Rhodovastum atsumiense: one gene and its partners. Each later gene encodes a partner of the first gene's protein in a complex. Links are inferred from orthologs where the notes say so. Each region holds a gene or a part of one and is shown in the gene's direction. Other genes may lie near its edges.

The links.
Region 2: the proteins of NBY65_RS01465 (region 1) and exbD are in contact, whole or in part, in a cryo-EM structure (PDB 9DDO), measured with the Escherichia coli proteins. The link is inferred for Rhodovastum atsumiense from one-to-one orthologs.
Region 3: the proteins of NBY65_RS01465 (region 1) and exbB are in contact, whole or in part, in a cryo-EM structure (PDB 9DDO), measured with the Escherichia coli proteins. The link is inferred for Rhodovastum atsumiense from one-to-one orthologs.

Annotation. Positions count from the first base shown.
Region 1 is NZ_OW485601.1:350,804-357,302, forward strand. The notes cover bases 1,170-4,091. They hold NBY65_RS01465 (energy transducer TonB), read left to right. Parts: upstream 1,170-2,185; coding sequence 2,186-2,998; downstream 2,999-4,091. Other genes in these bases: NBY65_RS33765 (MotA/TolQ/ExbB proton channel family protein), read left to right, coding at 1,170-1,761; NBY65_RS01460 (ExbD/TolR family protein), read left to right, coding at 1,758-2,180; NBY65_RS01470 (D-alanine--D-alanine ligase family protein), read left to right, coding at 3,055-4,077. Also shown: NBY65_RS01450 (ABC transporter substrate-binding protein), read left to right, coding at 35-1,084; more of NBY65_RS33765, read left to right, coding at 1,123-1,169; NBY65_RS01475 (ABC transporter substrate-binding protein), read left to right, coding at 4,248-5,285; NBY65_RS01480 (GTP-binding protein), read left to right, coding at 5,285-5,980; NBY65_RS01485 (ATP-binding cassette domain-containing protein), read left to right, coding at 5,977-6,499. UniProt on the Escherichia coli protein: Interacts with outer membrane receptor proteins that carry out high-affinity binding and energy dependent uptake into the periplasmic space of specific substrates such as cobalamin, and various iron compounds (such as iron dicitrate, enterochelin, aerobactin, etc.).
Region 2 is NZ_OW485601.1:3,320,950-3,327,298, forward strand. Bases 1-2,772 are described here. They hold exbD (TonB system transport protein ExbD), read left to right. Parts: upstream 1-1,061; coding sequence 1,062-1,484; downstream 1,485-2,772. Other genes in these bases: NBY65_RS15160 (TonB-dependent siderophore receptor), read right to left, coding at 1-135; exbB (tonB-system energizer ExbB), read left to right, coding at 333-1,058; NBY65_RS15175 (energy transducer TonB), read left to right, coding at 1,481-2,257; NBY65_RS15180 (alpha/beta fold hydrolase), read right to left, coding at 2,295-2,772. In the rest of the region: more of NBY65_RS15180, read right to left, coding at 2,773-3,266; NBY65_RS15185 (TetR/AcrR family transcriptional regulator), read left to right, coding at 3,347-3,994; NBY65_RS15190 (DHA2 family efflux MFS transporter permease subunit), read right to left, coding at 4,018-5,577; NBY65_RS15195 (HlyD family secretion protein), read right to left, coding at 5,574-6,349. UniProt on the Escherichia coli protein: Involved in the TonB-dependent energy-dependent transport of various receptor-bound substrates.
Region 3 is NZ_OW485601.1:3,316,599-3,323,144, forward strand. What follows is about bases 3,578-6,546. They hold exbB (tonB-system energizer ExbB), read left to right. Parts: upstream 3,578-4,683; coding sequence 4,684-5,409; downstream 5,410-6,546. Other genes in these bases: NBY65_RS15160 (TonB-dependent siderophore receptor), read right to left, coding at 3,578-4,486; exbD (TonB system transport protein ExbD), read left to right, coding at 5,413-5,835; NBY65_RS15175 (energy transducer TonB), read left to right, coding at 5,832-6,546. In the rest of the region: NBY65_RS15150 (methyltransferase domain-containing protein), read right to left, coding at 1-970; NBY65_RS15155 (PepSY-associated TM helix domain-containing protein), read right to left, coding at 1,096-2,277; more of NBY65_RS15160, read right to left, coding at 2,297-3,577. UniProt on the Escherichia coli protein: Involved in the TonB-dependent energy-dependent transport of various receptor-bound substrates. Protects ExbD from proteolytic degradation and functionally stabilizes TonB.

The DNA of each region.
Region 1 (6,499 bases):
GCGGCACGGGCGAAGCCGGCGTGCCGCACGAAGCATGGGCGCGACCCTGGGGGCCCTGCTGGCCCTGGCCTGTTGCGGTACAGCCGCCGCCCGCAGCGTCATCGACATGGCCGGCCGCAGCGTCGAGCTGCCCGCCCAGGTCCGCCGCGTCGCCTGCCTGGAAGTGCTGTGCTACCCGCGCGTGTTCATGCTCGGGGCGGAGGCACGGATCGGGCTGATGTACGACACCGCCGCTCCCTGGATGGTGGCCACCAATCCGCAGGTCCGTTCTATCCCCCGCATGGTGGGTGAGCCCAACGTCGAGGAACTGCTGGCCCGCGGCATCGACACGGCCTTCGTCTTCTACGATGCGGGCCGGGTGGTGCCGAAGCTGGCGACAGTCGGCATTGCGGCCCTGGTCTCGCAGCCCGTCGGCCCGCCGCCAGCGACGGCCGAGGCCTTCATTGCCGACACCATGCGCGCGGTGCGGCTGTTCGGCCAGGTGCTGGGCGGCGAGGCGGAAGCACGCGCCGAGGAATGGTGCCGTATTTTCGAAACTCGCATCCGCCGGGTGCTGGCGCGCACGGCGGACATTCCCGCCGCGCAGCGCCCGCGACTTTATTACGTGCGCGGCCCGCAGGCGGTGAACACCCAGGGACGCGGTTCCTACACCTACTGGAGCGGCACGATCGCAGGGGCCTCGATGATTGCCGGTGCCCTGCCGCTGGCCGGGCGCGGCAGCATGGCAATGGAGGACATCCTGCGTTGGGACCCACAGGTGGTGCTGGTCGGCCGGCAATATCCGCTGGCGCTGGTACAGGGCGACCCACGCTGGGCCGATGTCACGGCGGTGCGGGAAGGCCGGGTGCTGTCGACGCCGGAAGGCGTGTTCTACTGGGACGGTGGCCCGGAGAGTGCCCTGCTGCTGACCGAGTTCATCGCCCGCTTGCTGTATCCGGATCGTTTCCCCGATCTCGACATGCGCGCCGAGGTGCAGGAGTACTATGCCCGCTTCTACCGCACCCGGCTCGACGATGCCGCCGTTGGCCGGTTGCTGCGCGGCGAAGCGCCCGATGGCAGCCGGCACAATCCTTTCAACAACTGATGTCGCGGCGATGACCATCCCGGGAGACCTGCCGATCGATGCCCACCCTTGATCTGTCCCTGAGCGGAATGCTGATGCAGACCACCGGCCCGGTGCGGGCGGTGCTCGTGCTGCTGCTGGTCTGCTCGGTGCTGTGCTGGGCGATCATCTTCGAGAAAGTCACGCGGCTGATCCGGCTGCAACGGGAGGCGCGCGGCTTCGAACGCCTGGTGCGCAGCCAGGACGCCCCGGTTCCTTCCACCGGCCTTGCCACCACGCTGCTGGCGACAGCGGCCATGGAAACGGGGCGCCGCCCGGCCGGCGAGACACTGGCGGAACGACGCGAGCGCATCGAACGCACACTGCGCGAGTCCGTGGCCGCGGCGCTGCTGCCGGTCGAGACACGGCTGCCGGTGCTGGCGACGATCGGTTCGGCAGCGCCGTTCATTGGCCTGTTCGGCACGGTCTGGGGCATCATGCACGCCTTCGCCGGGCTGGCGCAGGCCGGCGACAGCAGCCTTGCCGCCGTCGCGCCCGGCATCGCCGAGGCGCTCTCCACCACCGCCATCGGCCTTGCCGCCGCGCTGCCGGCCTCGATTGCCTACAACATGCTGGCCGGCAGCCTCGGCATGCTGGCAAGGCGGCTGGGGCTGGCGGTGGCGGCGCTGGCGCGGCAATCGGCGGAGGCGGCCGCATGATCCTGCCCGATCCCCTCGCCCGCAACGACGACCCGCTGCGCCTGCAGAGCGAGATCAACGTGACGCCGTTCATCGACGTCATGCTGGTGCTGCTGGTGATCTTCATGGTGGCGGCGCCGCTGATGGCCCTGAGCGGCGTGAAGCTGCAACTGCCGCGCACCCAGGCGGCCGCGGTGGCGCCGGCGCAGCCGCTGGTCGTCAGCATGGACCGCACCGGCGCGGTGTTCGTCGGCGACCAGCCGGTGAACCTGGCGGACCTGCCCGCGCATCTGGCCGGCCGGGTCGCCGCCGAGCCGGACCTGGTGGTGCATGTGCGCAGCGATCGCGACCTCGCCTATGGGCAGGTGATGGAATTGCTGGCCCGGATCGGCCAGGGCGGCGTGACAAAGCTGCTGCTGGTCGCCGAGACCGGGCCCTGACGCCGATGTCCCGGGGAGAGGGCTGGGCACTGCTGGCCTCGGGGCTGCTGCATGCGGGCCTGCTCGGAACCTGGCTGGCCCTGGCGGCGCCGGCCCCGAAGCCGGCACGTACGACCCTGGTCGAACTGGCCCCGTCGCAGCAGGAGCCAACCCCGCCGGCGTCCCCCGCCGCGGAGCCGGACCCGGCACCGCTCCCATCCGCGGTACCTCCCCCTGCCCCCCCGGAACCACCGCCCGTCGTGACATCGCCGGAGCCTCCGCCACCAGCCTCCGTGGAACCTGCTGTCACGCCGCCGCCGGAGCCGGAACCTCCGCCCTCCATCGATGAGCCCCCCCTGCCCACGCCGCCGCCACTGATCGCCAGCACGAGCGCAGCCGCCCCCGTGGCCCCCGTGCAGCGGCCGCGCCCACGACCGCCGCGCCGACAGGAAGGCCCGCCCGCCATGCCCGCCACCACGCCGATTGCCGCGCCGGCAGGCCCCTCCCAGCCGCAGGCGGCCGGCACGCCGGCGGCGCCGCCCCACCCCCCTGCCGACTATATCGGCCGGATCCAGGCGCGGCTGCTGGCCGTGAAGCGCTACCCGGCCGAGGCCCGCGCCCGCGGCGAAGAAGGCACAGTACTGCTTCGCTTCGTCCTGGCCGCCGATGGCGAAGTGCTGTCGGCGCGTGTCATCCGTAGTTCAGGCGTGACCTCGCTGGATACGGAAGGCCTCGCCATGATCGCGCGCGCGGCCCCGTTTCCGCCGCTCCCCGACGAGCTGCGTGCCACACCGCTTGCCCTTGCCGTGCCGGTGACATTCTCGCTACGCAGCCGCTGACGACACTGGCCGGGCGCTTTGACTGCATTTTCTTCCTCCGCTGGAGGCTTCGCATCATGGCATCACCGCCTCTGCTCTGGCCCGCCGCCCCACAGGACACGCGCATCCTGTATCTGGCACGCTTCGCGCCGGACGACCCGATCTACACGGTCAAGCCGGAGGGCATCACCCACGGCTATGCCGAGTACCATTTCCGCCTCTACGAGGCCCTGCGCAACATCGGCTATCGCGTCGCCTCCAGCTCGAAGCCCTATGCGGCGCTGATGGCGGGCGGCAATGTCGATTTCGTTTTCTCGTTGCTCAACCGGATGCCCTTGCGCAATCCGGAGTTGCTGGTTCCATCGATCTGCACCTATCTGCGCCTGCCCTGTCTCGGGGCACCGCCCAATATCCGCGCGCTGGCCGAAGACAAGTATCTCAGCAAGCTGGCCTTCTCCGCGCTCGGCCTGCCGGTGGCGCCAGGGCGGGCGTATCTGCCGGGGGCGGAACTGTCACCGCCGGATTTCCCCGGCCCCTATTTCGTCAAGGATCGCTTCGGCGCCGCCTCCGAAGGCGTGACCGAGGCCTCGCTGCAGGACAGTTGGGAAGGTGCGGCACGGATTGTCGGGACCTTCCATACCGCCGGAAAGGAAGCGCTGGTGGAGCGGTTCTGTCCGGGCATCGACGTCACCGTGCCGGTGCTCGGCCATTCGCCCTATCTGGTGCTTGGGCATGTCGCGCCGCGCTCGGACAAGCCCGGCAGCATCCTCACCGCCGATCTCAAGACCGATGACCGGCTGGGCAACGATCTGATCGAACTTGGTGCCGGCACCGAAGCGGCGATCGCAGACGATGTGCGAAAGGTGTGGTCCTCGCTCGGACCGATCGACTATTTCCGCCTGGATTACCGGTGGGACCCGGCGACAGGACAGCGCTTCCTGATCGAGATGAACATTTGCTGCTACCTGGGCATCCGCGGGGCGATCGGACTGGCCGGCAAGGCCCTGGGATATGACCGCACGCAGATCCTGGCGCATGTCGTCGAGTACAGCCTGGCCCGCCAACGTGGCGCCCACGCCCATGATGCCTGGGTGATCTGAGGGCCGCGCGGCGAAGGTACGCGGCCGTACGTTCGGCTGTACAATGTTCGGATTCGTGCAGCCGGAATCCCGTGCGGCCGCGGTTCCGGCTGCCCCATGCCCTGGCACGTTTCTTGATGGGTCCGTGGTGCAGACAGCCTTGCACCCCGCCACATCCTGGATCCCGGGCCATGCTGCACAGCCGGCTGACACTTCTCGACGACGGCATTCCCGCGGCCGCCATCCGTGCCACCGCGCCGCGCCTGTCCACGCTCGACTTCCTCGGGCGCATGCCGGTACCGTTGCGCCATGGCTTTGCCGCCGGGCTGGAACGCGCGGCCGCGGCCGCCGGCGGGCGGCGGATCTGCTTCCTCATGGGCCATGAATGGTACGCCCCGTTTGATGACATGTTACGCGCCGGGCCGCTTTCCGGCGTTCCGCATCTCGTGGTGTCGCCCTTCACCCGTGACCTGCTGTCGCCGCCATTCCAGCAGTTTCTGCGCGCGGCGGGGCACTGTGCCGGCCCCGCCGCGCCGGTGCATCCGGCAGTCGCCGAGGCCGGCCTCGTCGATCCCGAAGGTCTGTTCTCGGTGTTCGCCGTCATTCCCTGGGTATTCCTGATCGACCTGCGCAAGCTGGCCGGGCGGGCGGTGCCGCGGCGGTGGGAAGACCTGCTGGATCCGGCGTATCACCGCCAGATCGTGTTCGGCGGCTGGCGGCGCCCCAGTGACGGTACCTATCCCGACTGCAACGACTTCCTGCTGCTGACCCTGCATCGCCGCTTCGGGGTCGCCGGCCTGCGTGCCTTCGCAGCCAACACACGTGCCATCCTGCACAACACCGCGGCGGCGCGTTTTGCCGGTACCGGCAGCGAACAAGGCGGGGCGATCTCCATCCTGCCCTGGATGCAGGCCGACATGTGCCCCCATCGCGACCGCACCATGGTGGTCTGGCCAGAAGACGGAGCCATGACGATGCCCATCGGTTCTTCGGTTTCCGGCGATCACCGGGGCTGGGTGCAGCCCCTGATCGACTATCTCTCCGGGGATGCCCTGGGACGGTTCCTGGCCCAAAATCGCTACCCTCCCACCTCCGGGCAAATCCCGCAGGTGCTGCCGCCTGGCGCGAAGCTGCACTGGATCGGCTGGGACTACACCCGCTCGCATGACATGACTGAGGAAACCAACGTCGCCATGCGGATCTTCTTCGACGCCTGGGATGCCGGCTGATGCGCGTGGTCACGGTTGCCGGGCCGCCCTCGGTCGGCAAGACATCGCTGTTCCTCAAGGTCGCGGCCCGGCTGCGCGACGATGGCATCCAGGTCGGCGTGGTGAAGTTCGACGCGCTCTCCACCACCGATGACGAGGCTTATGCCGCGCTCGGCCTGCCGGTGCAGACGGGGCTCTCGCGCGGAATCTGCCCGGACCATTTCTTTGTCAGCAACATTGATGATTGCCTCGCCTGGGGCCATCGCGCGGGCTGCGACGTGTTGCTGGTGGAAACGGCCGGGCTGTGCAACCGCTGCTCGCCGCATATCCGTGGCGTGCTGGCGGTCTGCGTGGTGGACAACCTCGCCGGCATCCACACGCCGCGCAAGATCGGGCCGATGCTCCGCCTCGCCGATGTCGTGGCCATCACCAAGGGCGACATCGTCTCCCAGGCCGAACGCGAGGTCTTCGCCTACAATGTGCGGCTTGCCAACCCGCGTGCCCCGGTGGTGTGGTGCAACGGCATCACTGGCCAGGGCGCGGTCGACCTGGCCTTCCGCATCCGCTCCGCCCCGCGCATCGAGACGCTGGAAGGACAGCATCTGCGCTTCTCCATGCCCTCCGCGATCTGCCCTTACTGCGTCGGCGAAACCGCGATCGGGGAGACGTACCAGCGCGGCAATGTCCGCAAGATGACCTTCGGGGAAACCCCATGATGCCGGACCTGCCGACCTCCCTCGGTCAACCGTTGGGACGGCTGCTGCAGGCATCGCCGCGCATCGCTGCCTTCCTCGACGGGCTGGGCTTTGGCGAGCTGCCGACGGACCTGCCGGCAGAGCTGTGGATCGCGCGCCTGCCACAGGCGACGCTGTTGGATGTGGGCCTCGATCGCGAACAACTCGCCGGCCATCTGCGGCTTCTGCTGGAGTCCGCCGCCGCGCCGCCCGATGCCATGCAGGAAGCCATCCACACGTTGACCATCCGCGGCGGACACGGCAAGGACGGGACGGAGGAACCCACGGATCTCGTCATCCGGGCCGGCGAGATCGTCTGCGTCGTCGGGCCCACCGGCGCGGGCAAGAGCCGCCTGCTCGCCGACGTGGAATGCCTGGCCCAGGGCGATAGCCCAAGCGGGCGCCAGGTGCTGCTGAACGACGCCGCGCCGACCGCGGACCTGCGCTTCGCCTCCGACCGCAAGCTGGTCGCGCAGATCTCCCAGAACATGAACTTCGTCG
Region 2 (6,349 bases), 3.0 Mb from region 1 along the record:
GACGCGCGGCTCGGACGGGGACGTGGCCTGCTGGGCCTGGGCCTGGGGAGGGGCGGTGATAACGATCCCAGACAGCAACAACAGGGCATGGCCGGCGCGCGGGGGCCGGGCCGGGAACGGTCGGGCGAGGGGCATGAAGGGTCTTTCTGGCACGAGACGCGAATGAGTCTCATTCGCGTGCCTCACGTATTGCAAATGAGAAGAGTTCGCAATACAGGATGCAGGCTTTCACCTCCGGACAGTTCTGTCCCTGGTACCGATCTCATGACCACGGCCCGCCGCCGTGTCGGCTTGCCCGCGTGGGCGTGACCGAATTCGCGAAGGAACCCCGCATGACCACGCTCGCCGACCTGCCGCCCCCCGTCCTGAGCCCCTGGCAAATGGTGCTGTCCGCCGACCTCGTGGTGCAGAGCGTGATGGCGCTGCTGGTGCTGGCCTCGGTGCTGAGCTGGACGGTGCTGCTGGCCAAGGTGGTGGAACTGGCGGCGGCGCGGCGTCGCCTGCGGATCGGGCTGGGGGTGCTGCGCCAGGCGGGCGGGCTGCACGGCATCGCCGGGGAGGGCGCGGGCGCCGCCTCCGGCTTCCTCGCCGCGGCCGAGGATGAGATGCGGCTGTCCTCCGGCCTGCCGGCGGAGGGCGTCAAGGACCGCATCGCCCTGCGGCTGCGTCGCATCGAGCATGCCCTGGCGCGGCGGCTGGCGCGTGGCACCGGGCTGCTGGCCAGCATCGGCTCCTGTGCGCCCTTCGTCGGCCTGTTCGGCACGGTCTGGGGAATCATGAACAGCTTCGTCGGCATCTCCCAGGCGCAGACGACCAACCTCGCGGTGGTGGCGCCGGGGATCGCCGAGGCGCTGCTGGCGACCGCCTTCGGCCTGGGGGCGGCGATCCCGGCGGTGCTGATCTACAACGGGCTGGCGCGGGCGCTGGCGGGGTACAAGGCCGGGCTCGGTGACCTCTCGGCGCTGGTGCTGGCGCATGCGGCGCGCGACCTCGACCGGGGGCTGGCGGTGCCACGGCCGCGGGCGCGGCCGGAACTGCTGTCGCGCGCGGCGGAATAGGCCATGAGCATCGGTCTCGACTCCGGCGATGACGACGAGCTGCCGGAAGTCCACGATATCAACGTCACGCCGTTCATCGACGTGATCCTGGTGCTGCTGATCATCTTCATGGTGGCCGCGCCGCTGGCGACGGTGGACGTGCCGGTCGACCTGCCGGCTTCCACCGCGACACCGCAGGAACGCCCGGACAAGCCGCTGTTCCTGACCTTGCAGCGGGATCTGTCGCTGGTGCTGGGCGAGCAGCAGGTGGCGCGCGAGGGGCTGGGCGCGGCCCTGGATGGCGCCAGCGGGGGCGAGCGCGGCGCGCGGATCTTCCTGCGCGCCGACAAGGGCGTGAGCTACGGCGACCTGATGGCGACATTGGACGCGCTGCGAGGGGCCGGCTACCTGAAGGTGGCGCTGACCGGGATCGAGCGGACACCGTGACCGCGCCTACGCTCACGCAGTCGCCGCCGGCGCTGCGCTGGGGCGGCAGCTTTGCCGTCGTCCTCGCCGCGCATCTCGGGGCCGCCGCCCTGCTGGTGCGCGCGGTGCCGCCGCCGTCGCCGCAGCCGGACCGGCCGCCGCTGATGATCGAGCTGGCCCCCGCCCCGGAGCCGGTTCCGGACGAGCCTCCGCCCGCCGCGCCCCCCGCGCCGCCGGAGCCGCAGCCCGAACCGCCACAGGCCGAGGCGCTGCCGGAGCCGCCCCCGCCCGAACCGCCCCCTCCGGAGCCGCCGCCTCCACCCCCGCCGCAGCCGGCGGTGGCCTTGCCGGCGCCGCCGCCGCCTCCGCCCCCGCGTTCGCCACCCCGGCCACGTCCCCGGCCGGTGGCACCGCCGTCACCGACCCCCGCGCCGCCGCAGCCCGCCGCGCCGGCGCCATCGCCGGCCCCGGTGGTCAGCGAACCGCGACCGGCGCCGCCGCCGGTGCCGGTGGCGGCGGTGCAGTCATGGCAGGCGCGGCTGCTCGCGCGGCTCGACCGGTTCAAGCGCTATCCGGCCGACGCCAGGATGCGGCGCAGCCAGGGCACCGCCCTGGTCCGCCTGACCCTGCTGCCGGACGGAACCGCGCGCGATGTCCGGCTGCAGCGCAGCGCCGGCGATGCGAGCCTCGATGCCGAGGCGCTGGCGCTGATCGCGCGCGCCCAGCCCTTGCCGCCGCCGCCCGATCAGGCCGCCATCGAGATGCTGGTGCCGATCCGCTTCGACCTGCGCTGAGCCACATGGCCGTGATCGGGTGTCATCATGGGCATTCTCAGCCCTTGATGGCGGCGGTTACGAACGCGGCGAGCTCGTGGTTGAACCTTGCCGGTTCCTCGTAGAACGGGCTGTGGCCACTTTGTTCGAAGAGAGACAGGCGAGTGCCGTGGTGCAGCGCCTTGATCCGCTCCGACATGGCGAGGCGGACCAGCCGGTCATGCGCCCCATGTGTCAGCAGGACCGGACCGGCATAGTCCCTGAAGACAGGCTCGAGGTCGGTCGTGGCGGTCGCGACGAACCCCTCGTTGACGGCGCGAGGCGTCATGCCATTGACGACCAGCATGCGCAGCAGCTCGACGTCGGCCGGCGGCTGATGGAAGCAGGCGGCGAGAAACTCGGCCGTTGCGGCAGTCCGCTCCGCCAGATCCTGCGAGGTGGCCCGGCGGGTGAACGTGGCCGCCAGCGGTGTCAGGAGATCCGGTGACAGCCTGGTGACCGCATCGACGAGGTTGATTCCCGCGACCCGTGCCCCGCCATGTTTCCGCAGATACGCCCCGGCCACGTAGCCGCCGAGCGACCAGCCCACGAGCACCGGCTGACGGAGCTTCGCACCGGCAATCACCGCGGCCACGTCGTCCGCCCAGCGGTCGGCATCCGAGTAGGCATCCGGCGCGGCGGGCTTGTCGGAATCCCCATGGCCGCGGAGATCGAACCGGACCAGGCGAAAGCCCGCGAGCACCGGGTCGGCGACCTGTTTCTGCCAGCTCAGCCGGCTCTGGCGCAGGCCGTGGATGAACAGGATTTCGGGCGCCAGCGGGTCGCCCTGCGCATCGCCGGCCAGCATCGTCCCGTCGGAGGATTGCACCAGGAACGGCTCGCGGGGATCGGTGGCCGTCGGCGTGCCGCGCGTGGCTTCGGTGACGGCCGCGGCACGGGCCCGGGGCGTGATGAAGGCCGTGCCGGTCCCGGCGGCCAAAGCGGCGAAGCCGATCGAGCCGGCCAGGATCTTGCGTCGTGAAGGATCCATGGGGGCGCCCCTGATGTTGTTTATCGAACGCTATTCAACCTGGTTGACGGCCTCCGTCAAGTCGTTGTTTAGTGATTGGTATGGAACAGGACGCCAAATCACGCGGCGGGCGGCCGTGGAGCTTTGATCGGGAGAGGGCGATCGAGATCGCCATGCGGCTGTTCTGGCGGCACGGCTATGAAGGCGTATCGGTCGGCGACCTGACCAAGGCCATCGGCATTGCGCCGCCGAGCCTTTATGCGGCCTTCGGCAGCAAGGCCGGGCTCTACCAGGACGCGCTGGCCCGTTACGAGGCTCTGTTCGGTTCGCTCGACGTCGCGGCCATCGACGCCGCGACGACACCGGCGGACGCGGTGCGCCGGTTGCTCGAGGCCGCTGTCAGGGCCGTCACCCATCCCGATCGCGAGCCCGGCTGCATGATCTCCAGCGGCATGATCGCCTGCCATCCCGAACATGCCATACTCGCCCGCGATGTCGCCGCCCGGCGCGATGCCATGCGCGAGAGAATTGCGCGAATGCTCCGGCCATGTGCCGGTGCGGACGCAGTGCGGCCCCTGGCCCGGCATTTGGTCGCCGTCATGCAAGGCATCTCGATCCAGGCACGGGATGGTGCGACGCCGGCGGAGTTGCAGGAGATCATCGAGGATGTCGTGTCGGGGGTTGCGGCACGGTTTCCGCCATCACCGCCGCCCACGGCAGCGACCGGGGCATCGGCGCGTCCGGCCTGACGAGAGGGGAGGGGAACCCTCCTTCAATGCGCTCCCGCCGCCGCTCCGCCGGCCGATTTGCGCATCAGCAGGGCCGCCAGCATCGCCAGCAGCAGCACCGCGCCCATGACGAAGAACGCATCGGCATAGGCGAGGAAATACGACTGCGCCCGCACGACCCGTCCCACCGCCACCACCGCGTCGTGCCAGGCGGTCGCGGGATCGCTGGTGCCGGTCGCCAGGAAGCGCTGCTGCAGCGCCGCCAGCCGGTCCTGCGTGGCCGGGTCGAGCAGCGAGACATGCGCGCTCAGCACACTGGAATGGAACTGCTCGCGCTTGGTCAGCAGCGTCTGCAGCGCGGCGATGCCGATGGCGCCGCCCAGGTTGCGCACCATGTTGTAGATCGCCGAGGCGGACGCCGCGGCCGAGGCCTCGATGCCGGCGGTCGCCAGGGACGTGAGCGGCGTCATCACGAGCGCCTGCCCGACGGCGCGGATGATGTTGGGCACCAGCAACTGCGGCCCCGCATAGTCGGGCGACAGGCCGGTGTTGAGGAAGCAACTGCCCGCGAACAGCGCCATCCCGACCGCCACCAGCAGCCGCGCGTCGATGCGCCGCATCAGGCGCGGGACCAGCGGAATCAGCACGAGCTGCGGCAGGCCGGTCCAGGCCAGCACCTCGCCGACCTGCTCGGAATTGTAGCCTTGCATCTGCGACAGATAGAGCGGCAGCAGGAACACCGAGCCGTACAGCCCCACGCCGAGGATGACGCTGCTGAGCGTGCCCAGCCCAAAATTGCGCCGTGCCAGCAGCCGCAGGTCCAGCAGCGGCCGCGCGGCGGTCAGCTCGATCCACACGAACAGGACCAGCGACACCGCGGCCACCACGCTGAGCCGGACGATGAACGGCGAGCCGAACCAGTCGTCCTTGTTGCCTTCCTCCAGCACCGTCTGCAGCGTGGCCAGGCCGATCGACAGCGTGGCGATGCCGGCCCAGTCGCCCTGGCGCAGCAGGCCGAGCTGCATCGGCGCCTTCGGCAGGGTCGGCCACAGCCCGGCCAGCATGAACAGGCCCGGGACGATGTTGACGTAGAAGATGTATTGCCAGCCATAGGTCTCGGTCAGCCAGCCGCCGATGGTCGGGCCGATCGCCGGGGCGAAGGTGGCGGACAGCGCGAACAGCGCCAGCCCGATCGGGCGCTGCGCCGCCGGCAGGCTGGTCAGCGTCAGCGTGAAGGCCAGCGGGATCAGCGTGCCGCCGAAGAACCCCTGCAGCGCCCGCAGCACGATCATCTGCGACAGGTCCTGGGCGAAGGCGCAGGCCACCGACAGCACCAGGAACAGCACGGTGTTGGCCAGCAGGTAGCGGCGCAGCGAGAACACGCTGCTCAGGAAGCCGGTGAGCGGGATGACCACGATCTCGGCCACCAGGTAGGCGGTGGAGATCCAGCCGCCGTCATCGAGCCCGGCGCCGATCGCGCCCTGGATGTCGGGCAGCGAGGCGTTGGTGATCTGGATGTTCAGCACCGCCATGAAGGCGCCGATGATGGCGGCGCCGACGGTGATCCAGGTGCGGGCGTCGGCCCGTGCCGGGGCGGCGGTCATGACGCCGTATCCGGCCTGGTGTCGACGGTCGGCTCGACCGACATGCCCGGGCGCAGCACGGCCTGGCTGCCTGCCTGCGGATCGAGCACGATCTTCACCGGGATGCGCTGGACGATCTTGGTGAAGTTGCCGGTGGCGTTGTCGGGGGGCAGCAGCGCGAACTGCAGGCCGGTGGCGGGGGCCACGCTGTCGACGCGGCCGGTGACGGCCATGTCCGGGAAGGTGTCGACGCTGATGCGCACCTTCTGGCCGCGCCGGACGTCGGTGATCTGGGTTTCCTTGAAGTTGGCGACCACATAGACGCCGTCGAGCGGCACCAGCGCCATGAGCTGGGTGCCGGCCTGCACGAACTGGCCGACGCGCAGCGTGCGCGCCCCGACCACGCCGTCGATCGGCGCGGTGATGGTGGTGTAGCCCAGGTTGAGCCCGGCCTGTTGCTGCACGGCAATGGCGTGGTCGCGCTGGGCGGCGGCCTTGGCGCGGGCGGCCTTCAGCACCTCCACCTGCTGCTGCGCGGCGGTCAGCCCGGCCTGCGCCTGGGCGAGGGCGGCCCCGCGCTGCAACAGCAACGACGCGGTCTGCTGTGCCTGCTGCAGGCTGCCGGCGCCGTTGCGCGCCAGCGCCGCGTAGCGGGCCTGGTCCTGCCGGGCGAAGGTCAGCGCCGCCTCGGCCGAGGCGACCTGGCTGGCGGCCTGGGTGATGGCGGATTGCTGCAATCTCAGCTGCGCATCGATGCTGGCGATCTCGGTCTCGGCGGTCTCGCGGTTGGCCT
Region 3 (6,546 bases), 3.0 Mb from region 1 along the record:
CGCCCTCGACGTTGAAATGCCGGGCGAGCCGGGTTTCCCCCACCATGGTGGCGGTATTGCCGCAGACCCGCATCGGCCGGCCGGTGAGGAAGGTATGATGGTCGTCGAGCGCGAAACGCTGCGGATGGTCCGGAATGGTGCCGAGATAGGTCACGGCCTGCCCGTAATCCTCGCAGATATCCTCGAGCGAGGGCAGCTTGAAGGCACGCAGCTTGATCGACCAGAAACGCGCCGGGGCGACGCGGTTTTCCAGGGTGGGATTGCCGATGCTGATCCGGCTGCGGCTCACCACGCGGTAGTCCGGCCAGCCGGTGTCGCGCAGCAGGCGGCGCAGATCCTCGACATACATCGCCCCGCCCAGGCATTCGGCGCGCAGTTCGGGATCCTCGCGCAGCCGCGCCGGCAGCCGCCGGTCGGCGAAGACATCAGCGCAGAGCAGCTCGCCGCCCGGCTTCAGCACCCGGAAGATCTCGGTGAAGACGCGGGGCTGGGCCGGCGAGAGATTGATCACGCAATTGGAAACGACCACGTCGATCGAGTTGTCGGCGATGCCCAGCGCCGCCAGGTCCTCGATGAAGCCCTGGCGGAAATCGGTGTTCGGCCACGCGTAGCCGAAGCGCAGCGCCTGCGCGTGCTGGTGGCGGCGGGCGACCTGCAATTGCTCCTCGGTCATGTCGACGCCGATTACCTTGCCGCGGGGGCCGACCAGGGCGGAGATCAGGTAGGCGTCGCGGCCGCTGCCGCAGCCCAGATCGAGCACGGTGCAGCCTTCCAGTGCCGGCGGGATGGGCGAGCCGCAGCCATAGAAGCGGTCGAGGATCTCGCCGTCGATCATCGACAGGATGGATTGGTACGGGGTCGGCACGGACTCGCGGCAACAGCAGGCATTGGTCCGCAGGTCCCGCTTGCCGGTCAGCGTCCGGCCGTAATAGGCGCGGATCTCCTGCAATTCGGCATCAAGATGCGACATGGCTGCAAACTTCCACGCAGGGTGACAGGAACGCAGGCGCAGCCTGCCCCGCCGCAGCAGCCCCGTCTGTCGCATGCGCGACAGACGGGTGTCGTCCAGCCGACAGGCCGGCCCGCAGCGTCCCCTCAGCCGGCCTGCCTGCGTCGGGCCTGTCGCTTGCGCCACCACAGCACCACGCCCGAGATCGAGAGCACCGCCACGCCGATGCCGGTCGCGGCGATGACGATCCGTCCGGGCAGCCCGGCGATCTGGCCGCTGTGCAGCGGGAACTGGGCCTGCATCACCAGGTCGCCGGCGCGGCCTTCGCCCGGCAGGTCCTGGCGCAGCACCGCCCCGGTGCTGTCGTCGAGATAAATCGCGGGCATGCCCAGTCCGGCGGCGTGATGTCCGCCGGCCGGGAAGAAGTAGATCCCGTACACGCCGATGGCGCGGTTTTCGTAGATGCCACCGGGCACGCCGGGCCAGTGTGCGGCGCGGGCGATCGCTGCCGCCCGGGCGATTGCCGCCTCGTAGCTCAGGCGCGGCCGGTCCGGTGGCGGCGGCGTGCGGGCCGCGGCCGTCTGCAGCAGCGTCGGCCCGGTGGGCACCAGGCGCGAGAGCACCGGGTGGAACACCTCCTCGCGCAGCGACAGCGCCACGGCGCTGACCGCGAGGGTCAGCAGCGTCACCCACAGCCACAATCCGCCGGCGCGGTGCAGGTCGACGATGAAGCGGTGCAGGCTGGCGCCGCGCTTGATCTGCCAGGCGACGCGCCAGCGGGCCAGGAAGCCCGGGCCGGAGCGCGGCAGGGTCAGCACCAGCCCGCCGAAGCAGTCGAGCGCCCAGAGGATGGCGATGCCGCCCATCAGCCATTGCCCGACCTGCCCGGCGGCGAGCGTGTAGTGCAGCGAATACAGGAACGGCACGATTTGCCGCTGTCCGAGGCAGCAGCCGCCCCACTCGCGCCGGCCCAGCACCGTGCCGGTGTCCGGCTCGATGAAGACCTGGTTGTAGTCGAGCGTGGCCGCCGCCGCCGGATCGATGCCGGGGCGCGGATCGACGAAGGCGACCACGGTGCCGCCCGGATCAGGGCGGAACTGCAGGTAGCGCAATTGCACCCGCGGGTCGGCCTCGACCCGGGCCACCAGATCGCCCGGCGGCAGCGGGCTGGCGGCGGCGACGTCAGGGGCGGTGGTCAGGTCGGGATTGAGCCAGCCATCCAGTTCGTCGTGGAAGGCGATGACGCTGCCGGTCAGCCCGGCCAGCACCAGGAAGGCCGCCATCGCCAGTCCGGCGATGCGATGCAACCACAGCAGCCACGCGCGCATGGGTCCGCTTCCTGTCACGCTACCAGCGATAGGTCAGGCCGCCGCTGACGGTGCGCTGGTAGCCATAGGCGCACCAGGCGCCGTAGTAGCAGGAGGCGACGTAGCGCGTGTCGAGCGCGTTCTGGATGTTCAGGTGCAGCTCCGCCCCCTGCAGCCGCGGCACGGCATGGCCGAGGTCGTAGCGCAGCATCGCGTCGACCAGCGTCACGTCGGGCACGGTGAAGCTGTGGTCGCTGCTGGCGCTGGCGCCGATATAGCGCACGCCGCCGCCGATCTTCAGCCCGGCGAGCGGACCGCCGGGGATGGTGTAGGTGGCCCAGGTGGTGGCGGTGTGGTCGGGAACAGCGGGCAGGCGCTTGCCGGCATCGCCGTCGTTGCTCTTGGTGGAGATCGTGTCGAGATAGGTGTAGCTGGCGGTGACGGTCAGTTGCTCGGTCAGGTCCAGCTTCGCTTCCAGCTCGACGCCGCGCGAGCGCGCCTCGCCGGATTGCACGCTGAGGCCCGGATGATTGGGGTCGCTGGTGGTCAGGTTGGTGCGGGTGACATCGAACAGCGCCGCCGTGAACAGCGCATTGGTGCCGGTCGGCTGGTATTTGACGCCGACTTCGTATTGCCGGCCGCGCTCCGGCACGAAGGCCTTGCCATAGGCGTCGGTGCCGTATTGCGGCTTGAAGGATTCCGAATAGCTCACATAGGGGGCGATGCCGTTGGCGAAGATGTAGCTCAGCCCGGCGCGGCTGGTGAAGGCACGGTCGAATTGCCGCGCAACGGTGCCGGAATTGATGGTGATCGCGTCCGCCCAATCCCCCCGGCCGGAGAGCGTCAGCACGAAGCCGCCCAGCTTCGCCTGGTCCTGCACGTAGAGCCCGTACTGGTTGCCGCGCACATTGACCTTGTAGCGATCCGGCGGCGTGATCGCCTGGCCGTAGACCGGCGCCCAGACATCGAGCGAGGGGGCGGCACCGAAGCCGGTCTGGTAGGTGCTGTCGAGGTGCTGGTAGTCGAAGCCCGCGAGCAGCGTGTGCTCCACCGGGCCGGTTTTTACCCGTGCCTGCACGTTGTTGTCGAAGGCGGCGGTGTCGAGCCGGTCGCGCGAGGCGGCGGTGGCGCGAGCGAGCGTGCGTTCGTCGCTGTCCAGCCCGTTGCTGTAGACGCTGCGGTAGTCCTGGTCGATATGAAACCAGCGCCCGGCCATGTGCATCGACCAGGTGTCGTTGAAGCGCTTGTCGAACAGGTAGCCGAGCGAGACCTGGGTGCGGTCGAATTTCTCGAAGTTCGGGTCCCCGTCATAGAAATCGGCCGGCAGGCGGCCGTAGCGGGTGGCCTTCACCGTGCCTTCGGCCGGCACGCTGCCATAGGAACTGCTGCGCGGGTCGTGCTGGTAGAGGCCGAGGAAGGTCAGGTTGGTGTCCGCGTCCGGGCGGATGCTGAAGGACGGCGCGATGGCGAGCCGCTCGTTGCGGGTGGACTTGATCTGCCCGTCCTCCATCCGGCCGATGCCGGTGATGCGATAGAGGTATTTGCCCTCGTCATCGAGCGGGCCGGAGAAGTCGAACTTGCCGAGCACGTGCTCGTTCGTGCCGAACTCGACGCCAACCTCGTGCAGCGGGGTTACGGTGGGCAGCTTGCTGATCTGGCTGATCACGCCGCCCGCCGAGGCCTGGCCGTACAGCACCGAGGAGGGGCCGCGCAGCACGTCGATGCGTTCGAGCAGGTAGGGGTCGAGCTGCGGCAGCGCGTACCAGTTGTTTTGCTGCAGCTTCAATCCGTTCCAGTATAACTCGGCATCGAAGCCGCGCACCTTGAGCATGTCATAGCGGGTGGCGATGCCGCCGCGGGTCTCGGGGGCCACGCCCGGGGTGTAGCGCAGCGCCTGGTTCAGCGTCTCGGCGTGCTGCTCGTCCATCTGCTGGCGGGTGATCACCGAGATCGATTGCGGGGTTTCCAGCAGGCTCGAATCGGTCTTGGTGCCGGCGATGCTGCGGCGGGCGACATAGCCCGGCACGGCAGAGGTACCGGTTTCATTCTCGCCCGCGACCGTGACCGGCGGGGTTTCCAGCACGATGCCGGTGGCGACGCGCGGCTCGGACGGGGACGTGGCCTGCTGGGCCTGGGCCTGGGGAGGGGCGGTGATAACGATCCCAGACAGCAACAACAGGGCATGGCCGGCGCGCGGGGGCCGGGCCGGGAACGGTCGGGCGAGGGGCATGAAGGGTCTTTCTGGCACGAGACGCGAATGAGTCTCATTCGCGTGCCTCACGTATTGCAAATGAGAAGAGTTCGCAATACAGGATGCAGGCTTTCACCTCCGGACAGTTCTGTCCCTGGTACCGATCTCATGACCACGGCCCGCCGCCGTGTCGGCTTGCCCGCGTGGGCGTGACCGAATTCGCGAAGGAACCCCGCATGACCACGCTCGCCGACCTGCCGCCCCCCGTCCTGAGCCCCTGGCAAATGGTGCTGTCCGCCGACCTCGTGGTGCAGAGCGTGATGGCGCTGCTGGTGCTGGCCTCGGTGCTGAGCTGGACGGTGCTGCTGGCCAAGGTGGTGGAACTGGCGGCGGCGCGGCGTCGCCTGCGGATCGGGCTGGGGGTGCTGCGCCAGGCGGGCGGGCTGCACGGCATCGCCGGGGAGGGCGCGGGCGCCGCCTCCGGCTTCCTCGCCGCGGCCGAGGATGAGATGCGGCTGTCCTCCGGCCTGCCGGCGGAGGGCGTCAAGGACCGCATCGCCCTGCGGCTGCGTCGCATCGAGCATGCCCTGGCGCGGCGGCTGGCGCGTGGCACCGGGCTGCTGGCCAGCATCGGCTCCTGTGCGCCCTTCGTCGGCCTGTTCGGCACGGTCTGGGGAATCATGAACAGCTTCGTCGGCATCTCCCAGGCGCAGACGACCAACCTCGCGGTGGTGGCGCCGGGGATCGCCGAGGCGCTGCTGGCGACCGCCTTCGGCCTGGGGGCGGCGATCCCGGCGGTGCTGATCTACAACGGGCTGGCGCGGGCGCTGGCGGGGTACAAGGCCGGGCTCGGTGACCTCTCGGCGCTGGTGCTGGCGCATGCGGCGCGCGACCTCGACCGGGGGCTGGCGGTGCCACGGCCGCGGGCGCGGCCGGAACTGCTGTCGCGCGCGGCGGAATAGGCCATGAGCATCGGTCTCGACTCCGGCGATGACGACGAGCTGCCGGAAGTCCACGATATCAACGTCACGCCGTTCATCGACGTGATCCTGGTGCTGCTGATCATCTTCATGGTGGCCGCGCCGCTGGCGACGGTGGACGTGCCGGTCGACCTGCCGGCTTCCACCGCGACACCGCAGGAACGCCCGGACAAGCCGCTGTTCCTGACCTTGCAGCGGGATCTGTCGCTGGTGCTGGGCGAGCAGCAGGTGGCGCGCGAGGGGCTGGGCGCGGCCCTGGATGGCGCCAGCGGGGGCGAGCGCGGCGCGCGGATCTTCCTGCGCGCCGACAAGGGCGTGAGCTACGGCGACCTGATGGCGACATTGGACGCGCTGCGAGGGGCCGGCTACCTGAAGGTGGCGCTGACCGGGATCGAGCGGACACCGTGACCGCGCCTACGCTCACGCAGTCGCCGCCGGCGCTGCGCTGGGGCGGCAGCTTTGCCGTCGTCCTCGCCGCGCATCTCGGGGCCGCCGCCCTGCTGGTGCGCGCGGTGCCGCCGCCGTCGCCGCAGCCGGACCGGCCGCCGCTGATGATCGAGCTGGCCCCCGCCCCGGAGCCGGTTCCGGACGAGCCTCCGCCCGCCGCGCCCCCCGCGCCGCCGGAGCCGCAGCCCGAACCGCCACAGGCCGAGGCGCTGCCGGAGCCGCCCCCGCCCGAACCGCCCCCTCCGGAGCCGCCGCCTCCACCCCCGCCGCAGCCGGCGGTGGCCTTGCCGGCGCCGCCGCCGCCTCCGCCCCCGCGTTCGCCACCCCGGCCACGTCCCCGGCCGGTGGCACCGCCGTCACCGACCCCCGCGCCGCCGCAGCCCGCCGCGCCGGCGCCATCGCCGGCCCCGGTGGTCAGCGAACCGCGACCGGCGCCGCCGCCGGTGCCGGTGGCGGCGGTGCAGTCATGGCAGGCGCGGCTGCTCGCGCGGCTCGACCGGTTCAAGCGCTATCCGGCCGACGCCAGGATGCGGCGCAGCCAGGGCACCGCCCTGGTCCGCCTGACCCTGCTGCCGGACGGAACCGCGCGCGATGTCCGGCTGCAGCGCAGCGCCGGCGATGCGAGCCTCGATGCCGAGGCGCTGGCGCTGATCGCGCGCGCCCAGCCCTTGC